Regions from separate parts of the Streptomyces sp. NBC_01410 genome, predicted to be linked through region 2. Evidence: riboswitches for the same ligand, from Rfam matches in the RefSeq annotation. Region 2 holds a riboswitch; each other region holds the start of a gene.
What was found. A riboswitch is a leader RNA that binds a small molecule or an ion and turns the genes downstream of it on or off. The one in region 2 is predicted to bind thiamine pyrophosphate.
Positions count from the first base shown of each region.

Region 1: another riboswitch for thiamine pyrophosphate. It lies ahead of thiC (phosphomethylpyrimidine synthase ThiC); the one in region 2 lies ahead of OG741_RS28625 (thiamine ABC transporter substrate binding subunit).
Region 3: another riboswitch for thiamine pyrophosphate. It lies ahead of thiO (glycine oxidase ThiO); the one in region 2 lies ahead of OG741_RS28625 (thiamine ABC transporter substrate binding subunit).

Region 1 covers NZ_CP109530.1:4,398,491-4,406,167, forward strand. The annotation lists gene hisC (histidinol-phosphate transaminase) at 1-286, opposite strand, end outside; gene OG741_RS20140 (LacI family DNA-binding transcriptional regulator) at 657-1,769, shown strand; gene OG741_RS20145 (metallophosphoesterase) at 1,944-3,020, shown strand; gene OG741_RS20150 (hypothetical protein) at 3,168-3,995, shown strand; gene thiC (phosphomethylpyrimidine synthase ThiC) at 4,050-5,822, opposite strand; TPP riboswitch at 5,816-5,950, opposite strand; gene OG741_RS20160 (YibE/F family protein) at 6,021-7,349, shown strand; gene OG741_RS20165 (SsgA family sporulation/cell division regulator) at 7,381-7,677, opposite strand, start outside.
Region 2 covers NZ_CP109530.1:6,188,399-6,196,075, forward strand. The annotation lists gene OG741_RS28595 (response regulator transcription factor) at 496-1,143, opposite strand; gene OG741_RS28600 (sensor histidine kinase) at 1,140-2,285, opposite strand; gene OG741_RS28605 (DUF6326 family protein) at 2,516-2,971, shown strand; gene OG741_RS28610 (transposase) at 3,046-3,444, opposite strand; gene OG741_RS28615 (DUF6233 domain-containing protein) at 3,535-3,708, opposite strand; gene rlmN (23S rRNA (adenine(2503)-C(2))-methyltransferase RlmN) at 4,137-5,243, shown strand; TPP riboswitch at 5,264-5,388, shown strand; gene OG741_RS28625 (thiamine ABC transporter substrate binding subunit) at 5,457-6,548, shown strand; gene OG741_RS28630 (ABC transporter permease) at 6,611-7,677, shown strand, end outside.
Region 3 covers NZ_CP109530.1:2,384,445-2,392,121, forward strand. The annotation lists gene OG741_RS10995 (phytoene desaturase family protein) at 1-47, shown strand, start outside; gene OG741_RS11000 (hypothetical protein) at 84-938, opposite strand; gene metF (methylenetetrahydrofolate reductase [NAD(P)H]) at 990-1,907, opposite strand; gene thiE (thiamine phosphate synthase) at 1,983-2,633, opposite strand; gene OG741_RS11015 (Rv2175c family DNA-binding protein) at 2,764-3,129, opposite strand; gene OG741_RS11020 (NAD(P)/FAD-dependent oxidoreductase) at 3,182-4,420, opposite strand; TPP riboswitch at 4,552-4,664, shown strand; gene thiO (glycine oxidase ThiO) at 4,662-5,834, shown strand; gene thiS (sulfur carrier protein ThiS) at 5,831-6,049, shown strand; gene OG741_RS11035 (thiazole synthase) at 6,054-6,848, shown strand; gene pknB (Stk1 family PASTA domain-containing Ser/Thr kinase) at 7,197-7,677, shown strand, end outside.

The DNA of each region.
Region 1 (7,677 bases), 1.8 Mb from region 2:
ACTGCGCGACGCCGACCGAGCCGGTGCCGGTGGCCAGATGCGTCACTGGCACGGCGAAGCGGTCCGCCAGCTCGTTCATCAGGCCGGTGCAGGCCATGTCCGGGTAGCGGTTGAACCCGTGCGCCGCGGCAATCGCGCTCTCGATCACACCCGGCAGCGGCGGATAGGGGTTCTCGTTGGACGACAGCTTGTACGCGACCGGGCCGCCGGCAGCCGCGGGCTTGCCCGGCTTGTAGGTGGGGATGCCGTCCAGCTCAGCGCGCAGCTTGGGGCTCGTCTCGCTCACCGCAGGTCCTCCTCGTGCCTTCTCGTAGCTTCTCGCACCTTGGGCAGGTTCGAATACTGCTCACCTTATGAGGATTCCCGGCCACTGCGAATGGCCGTGGCCAGGAAAGGGGGAGCGCCCGCCTCCGCGGCGCGCGCCGGTAGCTCACGCCGTGGCGCGCATCACCCGTAGTGGTGAGTTGAGACCTCTTCGAAACATCGACCATTCGACAGGCCTGTGCGACCCGGCACCCGAGACGCCCTGGGCGCAACCCACAACTTCCTTGACTTCCAAGGTAGTTGGGCGTAAGTGATCATGCAGAAACGTGCCTGTCAACGCGTGCATATGCGACCGGCTCAACCACCCACGCGAGCCCTACTATCGGCTCGCCATGACAGCAGCAGGGAAGCACCAGGTGAGCCGGACGGAGACATCCCGCCGGAGCAGCCGGCAGAGTCGGGCGGGCATCCGAGACGTGGCCGCCGCGGCCGGTGTCTCGATCACGACTGTCTCAGACGCGCTCAACGGCAAGGGCCGGCTCCCGGACGCCACCCGCCAACATGTCCGCGAAGTCGCCGACCGGCTGGGCTACCGCCCTTCCGCAGCGGCCCGAACCCTCCGTACCGGAAAATCAGGCCTCATCGGCCTGACGGTGACGACGTACGGGGATGAACCTTTCACCTTCACCGAATTCGCGTACTTCGCCGAAATGGCGAGAGCCGCAACCTCGGCCGCGCTCGCCCGCGGCTACGCACTTGTCATCCTGCCCGCAACCTCACGCCACGACGTCTGGTCGAACGTCGCCCTCGACGGCACCGTCGTCATCGACCCCTCCGACCATGATCCGGTCGTCACCGAACTCGTCCGCCAGGGCCTGCCCGTCGTCTCCGACGGCCGGCCGGCCGGAACCCTTCCGGTCACCGCCTGGGTCGACAACGACCACGAAGCCGCCGTACTCGATCTGCTCGACCATCTCGCCGACGCGGGCGCCCGCCGGATCGGCCTGCTCACCGGCACCACCACCGACACCTACACCCGTCTGTCCACCACCGCCTATCTGAGCTGGTGCGAGCGCGTGGGCCAGGATCCGGTCTACGAGTCCTACCCCGCCCACGACCCGTGCGCCGGCGCAGTCGCCGCCGACCGGCTGCTCGCCCGCCCGGACAGACCCGACGCGGTCTACGGGCTCTTCGACCCCAACGGCACCGATCTGCTCGCCGCCGCCCGGCGGTACGGCCTGCGCGTCCCCGAGGATCTGCTGCTCGTCTGCTGCAGCGAATCGACCGTGTACGCCACCACCGAACCGCCCATCACCACGCTCTCGCTCAAACCGCGCAGGATCGGCACAGCGGTCGTCCAGCTCCTCATCGACGCCATCGAAGGCATCAACGAAGACCGGCCGGTTGAACAGGTGATACCCACCGAACTGATCGTGCGGACGTCCTCGCAGCGCCGCCCTCCGCGAACGACCGTGAGCGCCCCGCGATCACCTTCACCGGACTAGACCTGATAAATCGGGACGAAACAACCGGCGAACCAGGGGTGCTGACGGATTCACCACCCCTGGTGCGTCACACAGCGCGGAGCTCATTCCTATGATGGGCGCACGACACCGCGGACCACCCCGACCAGGCTGGGCCGAGAGGTGAACGGCGGCGCGACGGTGGTGGAGGGGTCGATGACTCAGGGGGCCGGTCAAGGACCCGTGGTGCGGACGGCGACATTGCGCGATTTCCGTGTGCCGCCGTATGCGCAGGTGCCCGTGCAGTCACAACAGTCACCTCAGTCGAGCCATCCCGGCAACGCGGTCCCCGAGGGCGAAACCCCGGACGGCTACACCCCCACCGCGCGCGACCTCCCGGTGATCAGCGCCGGCGGTCCCGGCGACACCGTCCAGGTGCAGGTCGCGCCCGACGAGGCGCCCGCGCCCGAAGGCCTCGGTCCGCTCTATGTCGTCGGCGATGTCCACGGCTATCTCGACGAACTCGTCGCCGCCCTCACCGAACAGGGCCTCATCGACGCCGAAGGCAAATGGGCGGCGGGCCATGCCCGCCTCTGGTTCCTCGGCGACTTCACCGACCGCGGTCCCGACGGAATCGGCGTCATCGACCTCGTCATGCGGCTCTCCGCCGAGGCCGCGGCCGCCGGCGGCTACTGCAAGGCCCTGATGGGCAATCACGAACTGCTGCTCCTCGGCGCCAAGCGGTTCGGCGACACCCCGGTCAACTCCGGCGCCGGCACCGCCACCTTCCAGGCCGCCTGGCTGCTCAACGGCGGTCAGAAGTCCGACATGGACCGGCTCCAGGACGTCCATCTCCAGTGGATGGCGCGGCTCGACGCGGTGATCGAGGAGGACGAGCATCTGCTGATGCACTCCGACACCACCGCGTATCTGGAGTACGGCTCCAGCATCGAAGACGTCAACGACACGGTGCACGCGATCCTCACGCGCAATGACGCCGACGAGTGCTGGGACCTGTTCCGCAAATTCACCAAGCGCTTCGCCTTCCGTGACGACGCGGGACCGCAGGCCGTACGCGAACTGCTCGCGGCCTACGGCGGCAACCGCGTCGTCCACGGCCACAGCCCCATTCCGTATCTGCTCGGCGAGGTGGGCACCGAGGACGGCGAGGACGGAGCACGTCCGGTCGTCGAAGGCCCGCATGTGTACGCGGACGGGCTCGCGATCGCCATGGACGGCGGCGTGACCATGGCCGGAAAGCTGCTTGTCGTCCAACTTCCTCTGTCCAATTGAGCAGAGCCCGGCAGGCGATTTACGGAAAGCCCCTGTCACGCCGTGCCGTAACCGCTCTACCATCGGCTTATCCGTAGCAGGCTCTCCTCCGTTTCTGCCCAACCGCCCGATCCATGCGGGCAACCCGGCCCTACGGAGCATCGGGGGATGCACATGAACAGCGCTCCGCACCTGCTGACCGAGGACCGCGCCGAGTACGAGCGCATCCTCGACGACGCGCTGCGCAACGCCCATGACCGTCCGGACCTCGCTGCCGTGGGGCAGCGCCTGAACGCCGAACAGCTGCGCACGATGGCCCTGAACGCGACGGCACTGATCACCACCGCCGCCGCCGCCGAGTACGAGCACTACACAAAGATCCGCGAGGACATGCGTTCCCCCGCGGCCGCCGCTTCCACCCGGATCTCCGTGCCCGCCTCCGCCGCCGACGGGGCGTCCCAGAACGGCGCCGGGTTCGCCGCCGTCATAGCCGTGCTGGCCCCGGTGCTCGCGGGGACAGCCGCACTGATCTTCCTGCTGGTGGGCTACATCCTGAAGATGCTCAGCCCCACGCCCTCCTTCGCGGCGACCATGGTCGCGGCGGGCTGGTTCTTCGCAGCCCTCACGGCGGCCGCCATTCTGGTCGCCGCGATAGGGCTGCTGCTGACCGCGCTGCGCAATGGCGCGACCCAACTCCCGGCCGAGGAATCAACGGGCGAACTGCCCGACGAGGTGTCCCGGGCCAAAGAGGCCTGGCGGCACGCCCTGCTGGAGCGCGGTCTCCTGCCCTTCCTGCGAGCAGCGCTCGCCGACCCCAGCGCCGACCCGACCTCCGCGGCCCCGCCGCGCCATGTGAGCCGTATCCCGAAGGTCGGCTACAGCGGCCCGGACTACTCCAGCCCGAGCGAGGGCTCGACATCGGGCCAGCGCCCCACCTTCACCAGCCCGGACTTCACGAGCCCGGACTTCGGCGGCCCCGAGCACCAGCCGGAGTGATCCCCGGCCGGTGCTGGGGGGACACCACTCAGCGGCGCGCGCCCCGGCGGGGCATCACTCCGCGATCGGCAGATAGACGCGATTGCCCGCGGCGGCGAACTCCTTCGACTTCTCCGCCATACCCTCCTCGATCTCCTGCTTCGAGCCACCGTGCTGGCGGCGGATGTCCTGCGAGATCTTCATGCTGCAGAACTTCGGACCGCACATCGAGCAGAAGTGCGCGGTCTTCGCCGGCTCGGCCGGGAGCGTCTCGTCGTGGAACTCCCGTGCCGTGTCCGGGTCGAGGGCCAGATTGAACTGGTCCTCCCACCGGAACTCGAACCGGGCGTCGGACAGCGCGTCGTCCCACTCCTGGGCGCCCGGGTGCCCCTTGGCGAGGTCGGCCGCATGGGCAGCGATCTTGTAGGTGATGACGCCCGTCTTGACGTCGTCACGGTTCGGCAGGCCCAGGTGCTCCTTGGGCGTGACGTAGCAGAGCATCGCCGTGCCCCACCAGGCGATCATCGCCGCCCCGATGCCGGAGGTGATGTGGTCATACGCGGGGGCCACGTCCGTGGTGAGCGGGCCGAGCGTATAGAAGGGGGCCTCCTCGCAGATCTCCTGCTGGAGGTCGATGTTCTCCTTGATCTTGTGCATCGGGACGTGACCGGGGCCTTCGATCATCGTCTGCACTTGGAAACGCTTAGCGACCGAGTTGAGTTCCCCGAGCGTGCGCAACTCCGCGAACTGTGCTTCGTCGTTGGCGTCCGCGATCGAGCCGGGCCGCAGACCGTCGCCGAGGGAGTACGTCACGTCGTACGCGGCGAGGATCTCGCAGAGCTCCTCGAAGTTCTCGTACAGGAACGACTCCTTGTGGTGCGCGAGACACCAGGCCGCCATGATCGAGCCGCCGCGCGAGACGATGCCGGTCTTGCGGTTGGCGGTCAGCGGGACGTACGGCAGCCGCACACCCGCGTGGACCGTCATGTAGTCGACGCCCTGCTCGGCCTGTTCGATGACCGTGTCCTTGTAGATCTCCCAGGTCAGTTCCTCGGCCTTGCCGTCGACCTTCTCGAGCGCCTGGTAGAGCGGCACGGTGCCGATCGGCACGGGAGAATTGCGCAGCACCCACTCACGGGTGGTGTGGATGTTGCGGCCGGTGGAGAGGTCCATGACCGTGTCCGCGCCCCAGCGCGTCGCCCAGGTCATCTTCTCGACCTCCTCCTCGATGGAGGAAGTGACCGCGGAGTTGCCGATGTTGGCGTTGACCTTCACCAGGAACCGCTTGCCGATGATCATCGGCTCGATCTCCGGGTGGTTGACGTTGGCGGGAAGGACCGCGCGACCTGCGGCGATCTCCTCGCGTACGACCTCGGGGGAGACGTTCTCGCGGATCGCGACGTACTCCATCTCCGGCGTGATCTCGCCCCGGCGGGCGTACGCGAGCTGCGTCACCGCCTGCCCGTCGCGTCCCCGCCGGGGCTGGCGCGGGCGGCCGGGGAACACCGCGTCGAGGTTGCGCAGACCGCCCCTCGGCGAGGTGTGCTTGATCCCGTCGTCCTCGGGGCGGACGGGACGGCCCGCGTACTCCTCGGTGTCGCCGCGGCCGATGATCCAGTTCTCCCGCAGCGGCGCAAGCCCGCGGCGGACGTCGGTCTCGACGTTCGGATCGGTGTACGGGCCGGACGTGTCGTACAGCGTCACGTCCTTGCCGTTGGTGAGGTGCACCTGGCGGACCGGCACCCGGAGGTCGGGACGCGAGCCCTCGACGTATCCCTTGTGCCAGCCGATGGACTTCCCGGCCTCGGGCTGATTCGAGGCAGGCGTGCGTGCATCCTGAACGGTCATCGTGACCTACTCCCTACGCCGGCATTACCCGGTAACAGGTTCGGCGGTCGGCGCAGCCGTTTCCGTACGGTTCGTACGGATTTCAGCGCCCTCTCAGCCCGGTGCTCCGAGCTCCCGCGTGTGCAAAGGTGCCACCACGCTAGCGTCATTTCCGGCGTGCTGAACAGTGGGCCCCGTCGTTCTTGCGATGATCGGTCGGTGACCTCATCGCCGACACCCCCGCCGCAGACGCCCGAGCCCCATGGCCACTCGCACAGCCATGGGCCCGCCGCACCCGTCTCGCAGCACCTCCGCAAGGTCATCGCCGCGGTGCTGATTCCTTTCGCCGCGGCCGTCGTCGTGGGCCTCGTCGTGCTCTGGCCTGGCGGCGCTCCCGGCCATGAGCGCACCGGTGTCGGCTTCGACCGGCAGACCGAGCAGGGCAAGGTGGTTCGGGTCGAGAAGGTCGACTGCAAGGACGTGAACGCCGCGCAGGTCCCACCGACCGGCGACACCTCCACACCCGAGGGACGTGAGGCGGTCAACGCCCAGCAGGGCACGTGCAAGAAGGCGACGGTCAAGGTCACCACCGGCAAGGACAAGGGCCGCACCTTCGTCGAGATCGTCCAGCCGGACGCGACCCGTCAGTTGAGCGAGGGCCAGGGTGTGGTGGTGGCGTACGCCCCCGACGCGCCCCGTGATCTTCAGTACTCCGTGACCGACGTGGACCGCGAGTTCCCGCTGGCGCTGCTGGCCGGGATCTTCGCGCTCGTGGTGGTGCTGGTGGGGCGGATGCGCGGTGTGATGGCGCTGATCGCGCTCGCTGCTTCCTTCGCCGTACTGACCCTGTTCATCCTGCCCGCGATCCTGCAGGGCTCCAATCCGCTGATCGTCGCGGTGGTCGGAGCGAGCGCGATCATGCTGATCGCGCTCTATCTGTGCCACGGGCTGAGCGCGCGCACCTCGGTCGCGGTGATCGGCACCCTGATCTCGCTGCTGGTGATCGGGTTGCTGGGCTCGCTGTTCATCGGCTGGGCGAGTCTGAGCGGCAACACCGACGACAGCACCGGCCTGATCCATGGCCTGTTTCCGAACATCGACTTGAGCGGTCTGCTGCTGGCGAGCGTCATCATCGGCTCGCTCGGTGTGCTCGACGATGTGACGGTGACCCAGACCTCGGCGGTGTGGGAACTGCATCAGGCGGACCCGGGCATGGGCCGGCGGGCGCTCTACCGGGCCGGTATCCGCATCGGCCGGGACCACATCGCGTCCGTCGTCAACACGCTCGTACTGGCTTACGCGGGCGCCGCGTTGCCACTCCTGCTGCTCTTCTCGATCGCCCAGAGCAGTGTGGGGACGGTGGCCAGCAGCGAGTTGGTGGCGGAGGAGATCGTACGGACCCTGATCGGTTCGATCGGCCTGGTCGCCTCGGTGCCTGTGACCACCGCGCTGGCTGCGCTGGTGGTCTCCGCCGACCGGCCGGGTCCTCTCCCGGCGACAGGCCGGGCTGCGATGCGTGGCGGCAGTGGCCGCCGGCGTAAGAGGTAGCGGGCACAAGCCGTAGATGCCCCGGCGCCGCTCAGCCGGCGTTCTCCTCCGCGAGGATGCGCCCGAGGGCCTCGTCGAGATTGCACTCGAAGTCGACGACCGTACGCTCCTGCCCCAGCGGCACCAGCTTGTCCGTGCGGTCGAGGAAGGCCACGAGCGGCGCGGCACTCACCCGGAACAGCGCCCGGTCGCAGCCGACCTGGAGCCGGATGGCCACATCGGACAGCTTCCCGGGACGCGTCGGCGCGATGTGCACATCGCCGTCCCCGCTCGGGCCGTTGATGCCGTCCACCAGCAACTCCCGACCGAAGGTCCAGGTCACAGGCGC
Region 2 (7,677 bases):
CGACCGACGCAAGTTGTCACTATTCAAGCAACTGTCGGCACGAGGCTGGAGGAAGTCCGAGCCCGTAACTGTCCATGCGGAACAGCCAATGCTGATGTGGAAACTACTCGCGGCAAAGTATGGCCGAAAGGGCATCTATTCCCGAGCAGGTGACCCGCTTGGAATCCAAGCCCACGTCCTACGGAGTATTGCCCCCGAACCGGTAGCTGCCTAGCCGCTGCTTTGACGGCTGGTCTCGCAGGAGCTACGTCGACAGTCCGGTGGACGCGCGGGGCACGCACCACGGAGCTAGTTCCCATGCCAGCGTCCTCTTTGACGGGACGCCGGCGGTGTCCCCATGCTAGACGGTCCCGAACCTGCAGCGTGTTCCAGACCGAGCCTCTCGAATAGCAACGGACCGGGGGAGTGGCGTACTACAAGGCTGGTCGATATGCGCGCGAGCCGCTTTGTGACGCTGGGGGGTTGCGGCAAACGGCGGCGGGAGCCTTTGCGGCGTCAGATGCGGCCGGTCTCGTGGGCCCACATGGCGACCTCGACGCGGTTTCGGGCGCCGAGCTTTCGCATGAGGCTGGCGAGGTGGGCTTTGACGGTGCTTGGGGTGATATGGAGCTCGTTGGCGATCTCATTGTTGGTGCGGCCTTGGGCTACAGGCACGAGGACTTCCTCCTCGCGGGCGGTGAGCGGTTCTATCGGCTGCCTTGGTGGTGGGGTCTGTGCGTGGGCGAACGCTGCGAGCAGTCGGACAGTCACGCTGGGTGCGATCAGTGCGTCTCCGTCGGCGGCGGCGTGGATGGCCTGGGTCAGCAGGGCGGGTCCGGCGTCCTTGAGCAGGAACCCGCGGGCGCCGGCTTTGAGCGCCCCGTGGACATACTCGTCGAGATCGAAGGTGGTGATGACCACGATCGGCAGGGGATCGGTGACGTCGGGGCCGGCGAGGCGTCGGGTGGCTTCGATGCCGTCCATCAGCGGCATTCGGATGTCGAACAGGCCGACGTCGGGGCGCAGCTGGAGCGCCAGGCGGACTGCCTCGCGCCCGTCGGCGGCCGCGCCGACCACTTCGATGTCGGGTTGGGCGTCGAGCAGCATCGTCAGCCCGGTGCGCACGATGGGCTGGTCGTCGGCGATGAGGACCCTGATGCTCATCGTGGCGTCCCGGTTCGGGGCAGGACCGCCTCTACCCGCCAGCCCCGCTCGGCGGCGGGGCCTGCGTGGAAGGTGCCGCCGAGCAGTGAGGCGCGTTCCCGCATGCCCACCAGGCCGTAGCCTGCTGGGGCGCGGCCGCCAGCGGCGGAGCCGTCGTCGTCGATGGTCAGCCGTACCTGGTCGGCGTCGCCTGTGACGGCGACGGTGACCTGGGTCGCGTGGCGGGCGTGCCGTCGAGCGTTGGTGATGGACTCCTGGGCTAGGCGGTAGATCGCGGCCCCGACCGCCGGGCTGAGGTCGTCGAACTCGCCGAATAGCGTCACCTCGACGCAGGGACGCGTCTGGCCATCGGTGGCGAGCTGCTCGACCTCGGCCACGCCGGGCTGCGGCGCGAACTCGGTGTCCTGTGTGGCGCGGAGCACGCCGACGATGGCGCGCAGCTCGGTGAGGGTGCGGGTCGCTGCGTCCTCGATGATGGCCAGGGCCTCGATGGCACGCTCGGGGTGGGAGGCCGCGATGGCACGTCCTGCTTGGGCCTGGATGGCGATGCCCGAGACGTGGTGGGCGACGGTGTCGTGGAGTTCACGAGCGAGCTGTTCGCGTTCGCGGGCCTTGGCTTGGTCGATGTCGCGGATGAGGATCTTCGTGTGATAGCGGATCGCGGCGCCGAGCGCGGCGGCGAACAGGAAGAACCCGTATGCTGCGACCGCATCCGCCAGGCTGGTGGTGTCGGCGACGTTGGTGATGGCCAGCCAGAGCAGGATGACGCCGAGGCCGCTTACGGCTTCCCGACCGGAGCCCCACCGGAACAGGGCGTAGGCCAGGATCAGCGCCGCGGAGATGCTGTTCAGCAGGGCGCCTTGCGACCCGGTGAGGATTCTGACGATGTCGACGATCGTCAACGTGCCGAAGGAGACCGCAACCGCGACGAGCGGGTGCGTGCGTCGCCACAGCAGGGGGCCGAGGACCGCGAGCACCGCGAGTAGCAGCAGCGGGCGTGGCGCCAGGTCCTGGCGAAGCACCACTTCCAGCAGGGACCAGCAGATCAGTACTGCGACCAAGGCCCAGTCCCGCGGCCTCCGGTCCGGGGCATTCGTGGGTCGAGGTTCGGCCCACAGCGAGCGGAGTGCGTTGGTGGCCATCTGATCAGCCTAGGCGGCCCGCGTGCTCGGTGTATCCGCTGAAAGTACAAGAGCTCGGCTGTGCCAACGGCCAGGTCGAATCAGGCTCCGCGGCTGATGTGCCCGCCGCCGGCATCCGTGAAGGTGGAAGCACCCACCCAATCAAGCCAGGGAGCGTTGTGATGAGAACGCCTCAATCCCATACCGCACTAGAGAATCCGCCGTCCCAGAGCACGCTGGAAGATCTGCGCATGCCCGTGCAGGCCAAGCTCGCAGCAGCATGGACCAGCTTCATGTTCCTCTACATCTACGTCGACTACCTCGCCCTGTACAAGCCCGGCTTCGTCGACGACATCCTGGCCGGCATCGTCCACGAGTTCGACATCGGTCCAACCTTTGTCGCCATTGCGCTCACGCTCATGGCCATCCCGATCCTCATGATCCTGCTCTCCGCGACACTGCCCGCCCGTGTCAACCGCACCATCAACCTCGTCGTAGCAACGCTCTACATCCCCGTCTCGATGTTCAACGCGGTAGGGGAGTCTTGGACCTACTTCTACTTCTACGGCCTCTCCATCGGACTCGAGGTGCTGCTCCTGGCCTTCATCCTGCGCTCCGCCTGGACCTGGCCACGCCGCATCGCATCACCGGCGACCCTGGCAGCCAGCCTCGACAGCGAGCCACTCCGCAGGCCGCAGCAGGCGTGACTGCCCGCCCCGCGCCCGACCATCCTTCGCTCGCGCCACCCGCGGGCACGGTCCATTCAGCGGTGACCTGATGGTCATGCCGGTGTGGCGATGCTCCAGGGATCGCCCAGAAAGGCGTTGCGTAGGGCTGTGAAGACCTCGACGCCGTGGGCTTTGGCCGTGGCGATGTAGGAACGGACGCGGCAGAACGCGGTGAGTCCTCGCATGCTGCGCCAGCTCCCGCTGATCTTGGCTTGGAGCTTGGCCATCCTGATCGCCTGCTCGGCCCACGCCTGATGTTCGGGGTCGGACTCCCACACGGCCTTGAGGTCGCGCAGCAGGTGAGCGCAGCACAGTTGCACCTGGGTGACCTTCCCGCCACGGGTGGGGTCGCTGTATTTGTGGTAGCCGTGCCAGTCATCGCGGATGAGCACTCCGGCGAAGCGCGGCAGGATGTCGAAGCCGTCCACGGCGGCGTGGCGCGATCTGACCACGGATCGTCACCCGCCGGCCGCCCGTTCCTGCCGCACGGTGCACGACGATCGGCACTGTGCCCATGCCCTCAGGCTCGGACACCTCGCGGTTCACAGCACACCGAGGTCTGTATCGGGTCGGCAGTACGGGCACGCCGTGATGCCGTCTTCTGTGATTGCGCGGAGTGCTTGCTCGCGGGTCAGCAGTTTCGTGGGATTGCCAGCCATACGGCAGTCGCTCATGTGTACCGCGTCCGGGCTGGGCTTACCGCCTGCTCTCAGCATCGACAGCTTCCATGCAGGCTCGCGGGGGCAGAGTGCGTGCCGCGCGCGCAGCTGCTGCCTCCTGGCGCTCCAGTTCTGCGATGGATTCGTCAGTGCGGCGCAGCTGCCATGCGAGCCACTGGCGGACGCTGCGCAGGCGTTCCAGGCGGGGCACTTCTTCGGACACGTGTTCGAGTCTAGGTCTTCGGGAGTCCCAGTTCGACAGAGAGGCCACAGCGGGGGAGAGGTTCGCCATGCCGTGGTCGAAGGCTCCAGTGGTATCGCTCGCGCTTCCCCTTGGCCCGCTGGCCAGCCAGAACGCGCTCCGGGCTGGGCCGTCTGTGGGCCGTCCGAGGGTGCCCACCATTGACCGACAACGACCGACAACGCCTACCCCGCAAGCCGACGGCCCCAGGTCACGAGAATCCTTCTGCGACACTGGTGGGACCATGCCCAAGCCCGGAGAACTCACTTTCGTCGCGCCCCGCGGAGCCAAGAAGCCCCCGCGGCATCTCGCCGACCTCACGCCCGCCGAGCGCAAGGACGCCGTCGCCGCGATCGGCGAGAAGCCGTTTCGTGCCAAGCAGCTCTCGCAGCACTACTTCGCGCGGTACGCCCACGACCCCGCCCAGTGGACCGACATCCCCGCATCCGCGCGCGAGAAGCTCGCCGCCGAGCTGCTGCCGGATCTGATGTCCGTCGTACGGCACATCTCGTGCGACGAAGAGACCACCCGCAAGACCCTGTGGCGGCTTCACGACGGGACGCTCGTCGAGTCCGTACTCATGCGCTACCCGGACCGGGTGACCATGTGCATCTCGTCGCAGGCCGGCTGCGGAATGAACTGCCCCTTCTGCGCCACCGGGCAGGCGGGACTCGACCGCAATCTGTCGACCGCCGAGATCGTGCACCAGATCGTCGACGGCATGCGCGCGCTGCGCGACGGCGAGGTGCCCGGAGGCCCGGCGCGGCTGTCCAACATCGTCTTCATGGGCATGGGCGAGCCGCTCGCCAATTACAAGCGGGTCGTCGGCTCCATCCGCCGTCTCACCGACCCCGAGCCGGACGGTCTCGGTCTCTCGCAGCGCGGGATCACCGTTTCCACCGTCGGTCTGGTGCCCGCGATGCTGCGCTTCGCCGACGAGGGCTTCAAGTGCCGCCTCGCCGTCTCGCTGCACGCGCCGGACGACGAGCTGCGCGACACCCTGGTCCCGGTCAACACGCGCTGGAAGGTCCGCGAGGTCCTGGACGCGGCTTGGGAGTACGCGGAGAAGTCCGGCCGCCGTATCTCCATCGAGTACGCGCTGATCAGGGACATCAATGATCAGGCGTGGCGGGGCGATCTGCTCGGCCGCCTGCTCAAGGGCAAGCGCGTCCACGTGAATCTGATCCCGCTCAACCCGACGCCGGGCTCGAAGTGGACGGCATCGCGCCCCGAGGACGAGAAGGCCTTCGTGGAGGCGATCGCGGCCCACGGTGTGCCCGTGACCGTACGGGACACCCGTGGCCAGGAGATCGACGGAGCGTGCGGACAGCTCGCGGCGTCCGAGCGGTAGTCTGGGCTCGAACCATTTGCATATTCCGACAGGGGAGCGCCACAGCGCTGAGAGTGCGGCACATGCTTGGAGACAAGCACGTGGTCGCAGACCCTCTGAACCTTGCCCAGGTCATTCTGGGTAGGAAGTTCGGTCATCACTCAAGCTGTTGCGCCCTGCTCACGCCGTGTGAGCAGGGCCGCGTCTCTTCCTGGTCACTCCAGGAGGAATTCAGTGAGCACCACCAAGAAGGTGGCGGTTTCCGCCATCGCCGTCGCGCTCGGCGTCTCGACGCTCGCCGCGTGCGGGGAGTCCAAGGACTCCGCCACGGACAGCGGTCCGAAGTCCAAGACCGTGACGCTGGTCAGCCATGACTCGTTCGTCGCCTCGCCCGCCGTACTGAAGCAGTTCACCAAGGAGACCGGCTACACGGTCAAGGTGCTCCAGAGCGGCGACGCGGGCGCTGCCCTCAACAAGGAGATCCTCACCAAGGGCTCCCCGCAGGGCGATGTCTTCTTCGGCGTCGACAACACCCTCCTCTCGCGCGCACTGGACAACGATCTGTTCACGCCGTACGAGGCCAAGGGCCTGGACCAGGTGCCCGACGAGGTGCAGCTCGACAAGGACAAGCACCGCGTCACGCCCGTCGACACCGGCGACATCTGCGTCAACTACGACAAGAAGTACTTCGCCGACAAGAAGCTGGCTCCGCCGCAGTCCTTCGACGACCTGATCAAGCCCGAGTACAAGAACCTGCTGGTCACGGAGAACGCGGCGACCTCGTCGCCCGGCCTCGGCTTCCTCCTCGGCAGCATAGGCAAGTACGGCGAGGACGGCTGGCAGGACTACTGGAAGAAGCTGAAGAGCAACGGCGTCAAGGTCGTCGACAGCTGGGAGCAGGCGTACAACAACGAGTTCTCCGGTTCCGCCGGTGGCAAGAAGGCCAAGGCGGACCGCCCGCTGGTCGTCTCGTACGCCTCCAGCCCGCCGGCCGAGGTGGTCTTCGCCAAGCCGCAGCCGACCGAGGCGCCCACCGGCGTCGCGACCGGAACCTGCTTCCGTCAGACGGAGTTCGCGGGACTCCTGAGCGGCGCGAAGAACGAGGAGGGCGGCAAGGCCCTGCTGGACTTCATGATCTCCAAGCAGTTCCAGGAGGACATGCCGCTCAACATGTTCGTCTACCCGGTGATCAAGGGCGCGAAGCTGCCCGAGGCGTTCACCAAGTTCGGCGCTGTCGTCGACAAGCCGGAGACCGTCGCTCCCGACAAGATCGCCAAGAACCGTGAGCAGTGGGTCCAGTCATGGTCCTCGCTCGTAGTGAAGTAACGAAGTCCGTCCGGTCCTCCGTCCGCGGTTCCGTTCGGGGGAATGCGGCACGGCTCGGGCTGATGGCCGGGCCCGCCGTGTTCTTCGCGGTCTTCTTCGCCTACCCCGTCGTCTCGATCGTCGGCCGCGGCCTCCAGGTCGACGGGGTATGGCAGTTCGGGCGGATCGGCGAGGTGCTGAGCCGCGCCGACATCCAGCGCGTGCTGTGGTTCACCGCCTGGCAGGCGCTCGCGTCCACCGCGCTCACGCTGCTGATCGCGCTGCCCGCCGCGTATGTCTTCGCCCGCTTCGACTTCCCGGGCAAGCAGCTGCTGCGGGCGGTGGTGACCGTTCCGTTCGTGCTGCCGACCGTCGTCGTCGGGACCGCGTTCCTGGCCCTCCTCGGCCGTGGGGGACTGCTGGACGAGCTGTGGGGCGTCCGGCTGGACACCACTGTGTGGGCGATTCTGCTCGCGCATGTCTTCTTCAACTACGCCGTCGTCGTACGGACCGTGGGCGGTCTGTGGTCACAGCTCGACCCGCGTCAGGAGGAGGCCGCGCGCGTGCTGGGTGCCGGGCGGTTCGCGGCCTGGCGGCGGGTGACGCTGCCCGCGCTGGGACCCGCCGTGGCCGCCGCCGCTCTTATGGTCTTCCTCTTCACCTTCACCTCGTTCGGCGTCGTACAGATCCTCGGCGGACCGACGTTCTCGACGCTCGAGGTGGAGATCTACCGGCAGACGGCCCAACTGCTCGATCTGCCCACGGCGGCCGTGCTCACGCTGGTTCAGTTCGCCGCGGTGGGCGCGATCCTGGCGGTGCACGCGTCGACGGTCCGGCGGCGGGAGACCGCGCTGAAGCTGGTCGACCCGGCTCAGACCGCGCGCCGGCCGCGCGGTCCCCGGCAGTGGGCACTGCTCGGCGGGGTCCTGCTCACCGTGCTGCTGCTGATCCTGGTGCCCCTCGGAGTGCTCGTCGAACGCTCGCTGGACGGGCCGGGCGGTTACGGCTTCGACTTCTACCGGGCCCTGCAGTCGACCGGAGACGCAGGCAGCAGCTTCCTCGTCCCGCCGATCGAGGCGATCTGGAACTCGATGCGGTACGCGCTGGCGGCGACCGGCATCGCACTGCTCATCGGCGGGCTCGCGGCCGC
Region 3 (7,677 bases), 3.8 Mb from region 2:
TCGCCGGTCTGATCGTGGAGGGCGCGGGCTTCCGCGGCTCTCAGTGACGACTCAGTGGGACTGCCACTCGGACTGACGGGACGTCAGTAGCGGTACTGCTGCTCGTTGTACCCGGTCCCGTTGTCGTAGCCGTAGCCGTACGGCGAGGGCTGCTCCTGCGGCATCGGCGGCACCTGCTCGCCGTCGCGCTGCTGCGGGACCCACACCCCACCGGGCGGCGTCTCGCTGTGCTGAGGCTGCGCGTAGGGGTCGGCGTACTGCTGCTGGCCGCCGTAGCTGTCGTAGCTCTCGTACGCGTTGTACTGCTGGCCGCCGGCATACGGGTCGGAGTACGCGGCGTACTGCTGCTGCCCGGTCCCGTAGTCGTACTGGCCGGCGTAGGCCTCCTGGCCCGCCGGCTGCTGCTGGTCGTAGCCGGAGTAGTAGTTGTCGTACATGCCGCCGTACTGGGCGTAACTCTGGTCCGGCTGTTCCTGCTGCTGTTGTTGCTGCTGCTGCGCCGCGTAGGCCGCTTGGCTGTACACGCCGTACTGCCCGGTGTCGTCCGGGAGCGGCTGCGGCTCGTAGACCGGCTCCGGATCGGGGTCCGCGGCCTCGTACGCGAGGTCGGAGACCTCCAGCGTGGGCTCGCGCGGCGGGGCGTCCGATCGGGGACCTGACTTGCGGCGGCGGCTCTCGCCCGGGCTGCCGCCGAGCGCCCAGCCGGTGGAGAAGCCGCGACGGAAGGAGAGGGTGACATACGTCTGGCCGAGCGCGAAGGCTATGGCGCCCACCGCGATCACCACGACGGAGGGCAGCAGTACGCCGAAGACCACACCGAGGAATCCGACGAAGGCGAGCAGCCGCCAGCGCAGCCGCGCCTTGTACTGCAGCAGCACCTCACCGAGCAGCCACAGCGCGACGACACCGAACGCGATATAGAGGACCGTCCAGCCCATGCCCGCCCCTCTCCTACGGCCGCCGCCCCGGGTCGGGTCGGGTACGACCGATCACGACTGCCCGTGCAGTCCGAGATTCTCGTAGATTTCGAGCGTCGCCGTGGAGTTGTTGAGCGTAATGAAGTGCAGTCCGGGGACTTCCTCGGAGAGCAGCCGTGCACAGAACTCCGTTGCGTACTCGATCCCAATGGAGCGTACAGCGGCCGGATCCTCCTTGACGGTGAGGATCCTCTCTTTCAGGTCCGCCGGGAACGTGGCATTGCTGAGCTGCGCAAACCGCTCCAGCTGCCTGACGCTGGTGACCGGCATGATCTCCGGAATGATCGGCGTGCGGCAGCCCGCGGCCTCGACCCGGTCACGCAGCCGCAGATAGTCCTCGGGCTGGAAGAACATCTGCGTGATCGCGTAGTCGGCCCCGGCGCGGCACTTGTCGACGAAGTGGCGGATGTCGGCGTCCCAGTCCTGCGAGCGCGGATGCATCTCGGGGAAGGCCGCGACGCCGACGCAGAAGTCGCCGGACTCCTTGATCAGCCGGACGAGCTCGGCGGCGTACTGGACGCCCTCGGGGTGCTTGACCCACTCGCCCATGGGGTCGCCGGGCGGGTCGCCCCGGACAGCGAGGATGTTGCGGATCCCCGCGTCGGCGTACTGGCCGATCATGTTGCGCAGCTCGGCGATGGAGTGGTTGACCGCCGTGAGGTGCGCGACCGGGGTCAGCGTGGTGTCGGCGGCGATCTGCTCGGTGGCCTTGACGGTGCCCGCGCGAGTGGATCCGCCGGCGCCGTAGGTCACGGATACGAAGTTCGGGGCGACTGCCTCGACCCTGCGCAGCGCGTTCCAGAGGTTCCGCTCGCCCTTCTCGGTCTTGGGCGCCCAGAACTCGAAAGAGTAGGACGTCTTACCGGTCGCGAGCAGGTCGCGCACAGTACGTGCGTGATCCGTCCTGGTCGAAGCTGTGCCAAGGGCCATACTCGCAGATTATCCAGGGCCTGAGGGTCACCCAACCCGAGTCCACCCATCGGACAGTGAAATTCACCAAAAAGCCTACTGGCCGTAGGTCCGTATCCGCTTGGTGAGATCCGCGGCGGCGGCTGCCGGATCGTCGGCCTCGGTGATCGCGCGTACGACGACGATCCTGCGGGCGCCCGCCTCCAGCACCTCGTCCAGATTGCCCGCGTCGATACCGCCGATCGCGAACCAGGGCCGGTCGGTCCCGAGCCCCGCCGCGTAGCGCACGAGGCCGAGCCCGGGCGCGTACCGCCCGGGCTTGGTGGGGGTGGGCCAGCAGGGGCCGGTGCAGAAGTAGTCCACGCCGGGCTCGACGGCGGCGGCGTCCACCTCGGACTCGGCGTGTGTGGAGCGGCCCATCAGGACGTCCTCGCCGAGCATCGCGCGGGCGGCGGGTACGGGGATGTCGCCCTGTCCGAGATGCAGCACGTCGGAGCCGATGGCGTGGGCGACGTCCGCGCGGTCGTTCACGGCGAGCAGCTTGCCGTGCCTGCGGCAGGCTTCGGCGAAGACCTGGAGGTGTTCGAGCTCCTCGGCCGCCTCCATGCCCTTGTCGCGCAGCTGCACGATGTCGACCCCGGAGGAGAGCACGGCGTCGAGAAAGCCGTCGAGGTCGCCCTGCTTCTTCCGGGCGTCCGTGCACAGATAGAGCCGGGCGTCGGACAGCAGCTCACGAGCCGTGGACATGGGTGTTCCCCCCGTTGGGTCGGCGGTGTGCGGGCGGGGGCCACTCGGCCTCTGCCCGCACACCGCGTGGTGTTGTCCTTCCGGCGTCCGGGGCGCCGAGAACCGGACGCTCAGGACTCCGGAAGCCAGGTCAGACGGCGAGCGCCTGGGCCCGGCGCTTCACCTCCGTGCCGCGATTCTCGCTGAGCGCCTGCGCGGGCGTGCCCGGCAGGCTCGGGTCGGGAGTGAAGAGCCACTCCAGCATTTCTTCGTCGGTGAAGCCGTCGTCCCTCAGGAGGGTCAGGGTCCCGGCGAGACCCTTGACCACCTTGTTGCCGTCGATGAAGGCGGCAGGTACCTGAAGCGCCCGGTTCTCACCACGGCGCACGGCGATCAGCTGGCCTTCCTTGACCAGCTGCCGTACGCGTGTCACCTCGACATCGAGCATTTCCGCGATGTCGGGAAGGTGGAGCCAGGCGGGGACGAGAGCATCGATCTTTGCGTCAATCTCGGTCACAGGACAAGCGTGCCATCCCGGACTGACAGTCGGTACCCGGACCCTGCCCGGACTACGTCTGTGCCGCCGTCTTCAGAGGGACCGACGGGTCGGTCGCGAGGTCCGGATCCAGCCGTGCGCCGGCCAGGATGAGCTTGCGTCCCTGCGCCAGGTCGCGGGCTCTGCCGACGGCGAGGAGTGCGACCAGGGCGCCCTCGCGCAGCCAGAGCACCGTCCAGGCGGCGTCCGCCGGATCGCCGCGCCACACCATCGTGTCGGCGGTGGCGTGGTGGCCCGCGTACTGCACGAAACGGCCGAACTGTTCGGACCAGAAGTACGGCACCGGGTCGTAGACCTGCTCCGGCTCCCGGCGAGCGCTCGCGATGACATTGGCGGCCACCGTGTGCGGCCCCTGCAGGGCGTTGTCCCAGTGGTGCACGAGCAGCCGTTCGCCGTAGCGGCCGGACGGGAAGGAGGCGCAGTCGCCGACCGCGTACACATCGGGCAGCGAGGTGCGCAGATGCTCGTCCGCGGTGATTGCGCCGTCCGGGCCGAGCGCGATGCCGGAGCCCGCGAGCCAGCCGGTGGCGGGGCGTGCGCCGATGCCGACGACCACGGCTCCGGCCGGGAGCTCACGGCCGTCGGCGAGGATCACCGTTCCGGGCTCGATGCCGGCCACGCGCGCGTGGGTGATGAGTTCGACGCCGTACTGCGCGTACCAGTCGGTCATCGGGGCGGCGACCTCTGCGGGCAGGGCGCCCGCGAGGGGCCGGTCGGCCGCCTCGACGACGGTGACCGTGCAGCCGGCCTCGCGGGCGGCCGTGGCGAATTCCGCGCCGATCCAGCCCGCGCCGACGACCACTATGTCGTTCTGCTCGACGAGGACGGGGCGCAGCCGTGCGGCATCGTCGAGGGTGCGCAGCAGATGAACCCCGGCAACGCCCTCGGCGCCCGGCAGCGTGATCGGCTCGGCGCCGCTGGCGATGACCAGGACGTCGTACGGCACGGCTCCCGCCTCGGTGTCCAGCTCATGATCGCCCGGGCGCACGCCCTGCACCTCGCAGCCCAGCCGCAGCTCGATGCCGAGTGCCTCGAAGTCGACCTCGAAGGCCGAGCCCTCGGCCTTGCCGAGCAGGATCGCCTTGGAGAGGGGCGGCCTGTCGTACGGCTGGTGGGGCTCGGCGCCGATCAGGGTGACGGGTCCGGTGAAGCCCTGCTCGCGCAGGGCCACGGCGGTCTGGACCCCGGCCATTCCCGCGCCGACGACGACCACGCGCCGCGCTGCCTGTGCTGTCTGCTGCTGCTCGCTCACCCTGCAACCTTACGCACCTGACGGTCCGTCAGGAAGCGGGTTCGGCGACGCCCGCGCCGCCCCCCGCCGGCGACCGCCACAGCGCCTGCTCCCCTACTGCGAGTTGAGGGCTGGGGTTAGGGTGGCCACCGTAAGGCACTCGCGGGAGCCCGGACGTACCGGGCTGAGAGGGAGGCTGGGCGGCCTCCGACCGTACGAACCTGATCCGGGTCATGCCGGCGAAGGGAGGGGCTGGACGCCCATGTCGCGTATTTCCGAAACGCACACTTCAGATGTCCTCGTCATCGGGGGCGGAATCATCGGCCTGGTCACGGCCTGGCGAGCCGCACAGCGCGGACTGCGGGTCGCGCTCGCCGATCCCGAGCCGGGCGGCGGGGCCGCACAGGTCGCCGCGGGCATGCTCGCCGCCGTCACCGAACTGCACTACGGCGAGCAGACACTGCTCGGTCTCAACCTCGAATCGGGGCGCCGCTATCCGGCCTTCGTCGCCGAGCTGGAGGAGGCGAGCGGGCAGTCGGTCGGCTACCGCGCCTGCGGCACGCTCGCCGTCGCACTCGACGCCGACGACCGGGCGCATCTGCGTGAACTGCATGCCCTGCAGCACCGGTCCGGCCTGGAGTCGGAATGGCTGAGCGGGCGCGATTGCCGGCGCCTCGAACCGATGCTCGCGCCCGGCGTACGCGGGGGCCTGCGGGTGGACGGCGACCATCAGGTCGATCCGCGACGGCTGGCAGGGGCGCTCGTGACGGCCTGCGAGCGCGCCGGAGTGATCTTCCACCGGGGCTGGGCCGAACGGCTTTCGGTGGTACGGGACCGGGCGGCCGGAGCCGTACTGACGGACGGCGAGGAGCTCACCGCGGACCAGGTCGTCCTGGCGGGCGGCAGCCTCAGCGGCAGGCTGGGCGGCGTACCGGCAGAGGTGCTTCCCCCCGTACGGCCGGTGAAGGGCCAGGTCCTGCGGCTGACCGTGCCGACCGCGTACGCCCCCTTCCTGTCCCGGACCGTGCGGGCCGTCGTGCGCGGCAGCGATGTCTATCTGGTGCCGCGCGAGAACGGCGAGCTGGTGATCGGCGCGACGAGCGAGGAGCTCGGCTGGGACAGGACGGTCACCGCCGGCGGGGTCTACGAGCTGCTGCGCGACGCTCACGAACTGGTGCCCGGCATCACCGAGCTGCCGCTCACCGAGACCCGCGCGGGGCTGCGGCCCGCCTCCCCCGACAATGCGCCGCTGCTCGGCCCGAGCGCCCTGCCCGGTCTCCATCTGGCCACCGGCCACTACCGCAACGGGGTGCTCCTGACCCCCGTCACCGGCGATGTGCTGGCCGAGCTGCTCGTCACCGGCGTGCTGCCGGACGAGGCCCGAGCCTTCACGCCGCTGCGTTTCTCTCCCGTGCGTCTGGAGCAGCCCGCATGAACGTCTCCGTGTCCGTCTCCGTCTCCGTCAACGGCGAGGCGCGTGAACTCGCCACCGGAACGACCCTGGACCGCCTGGTCGCCGCCCTGACCGCCGCGCCGTCCGGGGTCGCCGCAGCCGTCAACGAGGCGGTCGTCCCGCGCGGCCAGTGGTCGGGCACGCTGCTCGGCGACGGCGATCGCGTCGAGGTTCTCACCGCCGTACAGGGAGGCTGAGCGCATGGCCGACGACCGTCTGACCATCGGCGACACCGCGTTCAACTCCCGGCTGATCATGGGTACGGGCGGAGCGCCCAGCCTCGACACACTCGAACGCTCCCTCGCCGCGAGCGGCACAGAACTCACCACCGTCGCGATGCGCCGCCTCGACCCGACCGTCCAGGGCTCCGTCCTGTCCGTCCTGGAGAAGCTGAACATCCGCGTCCTGCCCAATACGGCGGGGTGCTTCACGGCGGGCGAGGCCGTCCTGACCGCGCGTCTCGCGCGTGAGGCGCTCGGCACGGACTGGATCAAGCTGGAGGTCGTCGCGGACGAGCGCACGCTTCTGCCCGATCCGATCGAGCTGCTGGAGGCCGCCGAGACCCTGGTCGACGACGGCTTCACCGTGCTGCCGTACACCAACGACGACCCGGTGCTCGCCCGGAAGCTTCAGGACGTGGGCTGCGCGGCGATCATGCCGCTGGGCTCGCCGATCGGCTCCGGCCTGGGCATCCGCAACCCGCACAACTTCCAGCTGATCGTCGAGCACGCGCGCGTGCCGGTGATTCTGGACGCCGGGGCCGGTACGGCGTCCGACGCCGCGCTGGCGATGGAGCTGGGCTGCGCGGCGGTGATGCTGGCATCGGCGGTCACCCGGGCGCAGGAGCCGGTGCTGATGGCGGAGGCGATGCGGCACGCGGTGGAGGCGGGGCGGCTGGCGCGGCGGGCGGGGCGGATTCCGCGGCGGCACTTTGCGGAGGCGTCGTCGCCGGTCGAGGGCCGGGCGGTCCTGGACCCGGAACGCCCGGCGTTCTGACCGCTGCGCGGGGCGTTTTCCCCACCCCGCCCCTTCCCGAACTGGGGCTCCGCCCCAGACCCCCGACGGGGCTCCGCCCCGGACCCCGTATGCGACCTTCGGCCGCATGTCCTCAAACGCCGGACGGGCTGAATGATTCAGCCCCGCCGGCGATTGAGGAGCGGGGGTCCGGGGGCGGAGCCCCCGGTTACGGGAAGGGGCGGGGTGGGGGAAAGCCCGCCGCAGGCGCACCGGGTTCGGGGCAGCGGCCCCGAAGAACGGGCCCCGCGTCACAGCTCGGCTGCAGTACCGCTCCGGTCCCACCCCACCGCATCCGCCCCGCCAGCCATGACTCGTAGAATCTCCCGCGTGGATACGACCCTCAAGGACCCCCTCGTCGGGCAGGTGCTCGACGGCCGCTACCGCGTCGACGCGCGCATCGCAGTCGGCGGGATGGCCACGGTCTACCGGGCCGTCGACACCCGGCTCGACCGGGTGCTCGCGCTCAAGGTGATGCACCCCGCCCTCGCCACCGACGCCTCCTTCGTGGAGCGCTTCATCCGCGAGGCCAAGTCCGTGGCGCGCCTCGCCCACCCCAATGTGGTCGCGGTCTTCGACCAGGGCGCCGAGGGTGCGTACGTCTACCTGGCCATGGAGTACGTCGCTGGCTGCACGCTCCGCGACGTACTGCGCGAGCGCGGGGCGCTCCAGCCGCGGGCGGCGCTCGACATCCTGGAGCCCGTGCTGGCGGCGCTCGGCGCGGCGCACCGGGCCGGGTTCGTCCACCGGGACATGAAGCCGGAGAACGTGCTGATAGGGGACGACGGCCGGGTCAAGGTCGCCGACTTCG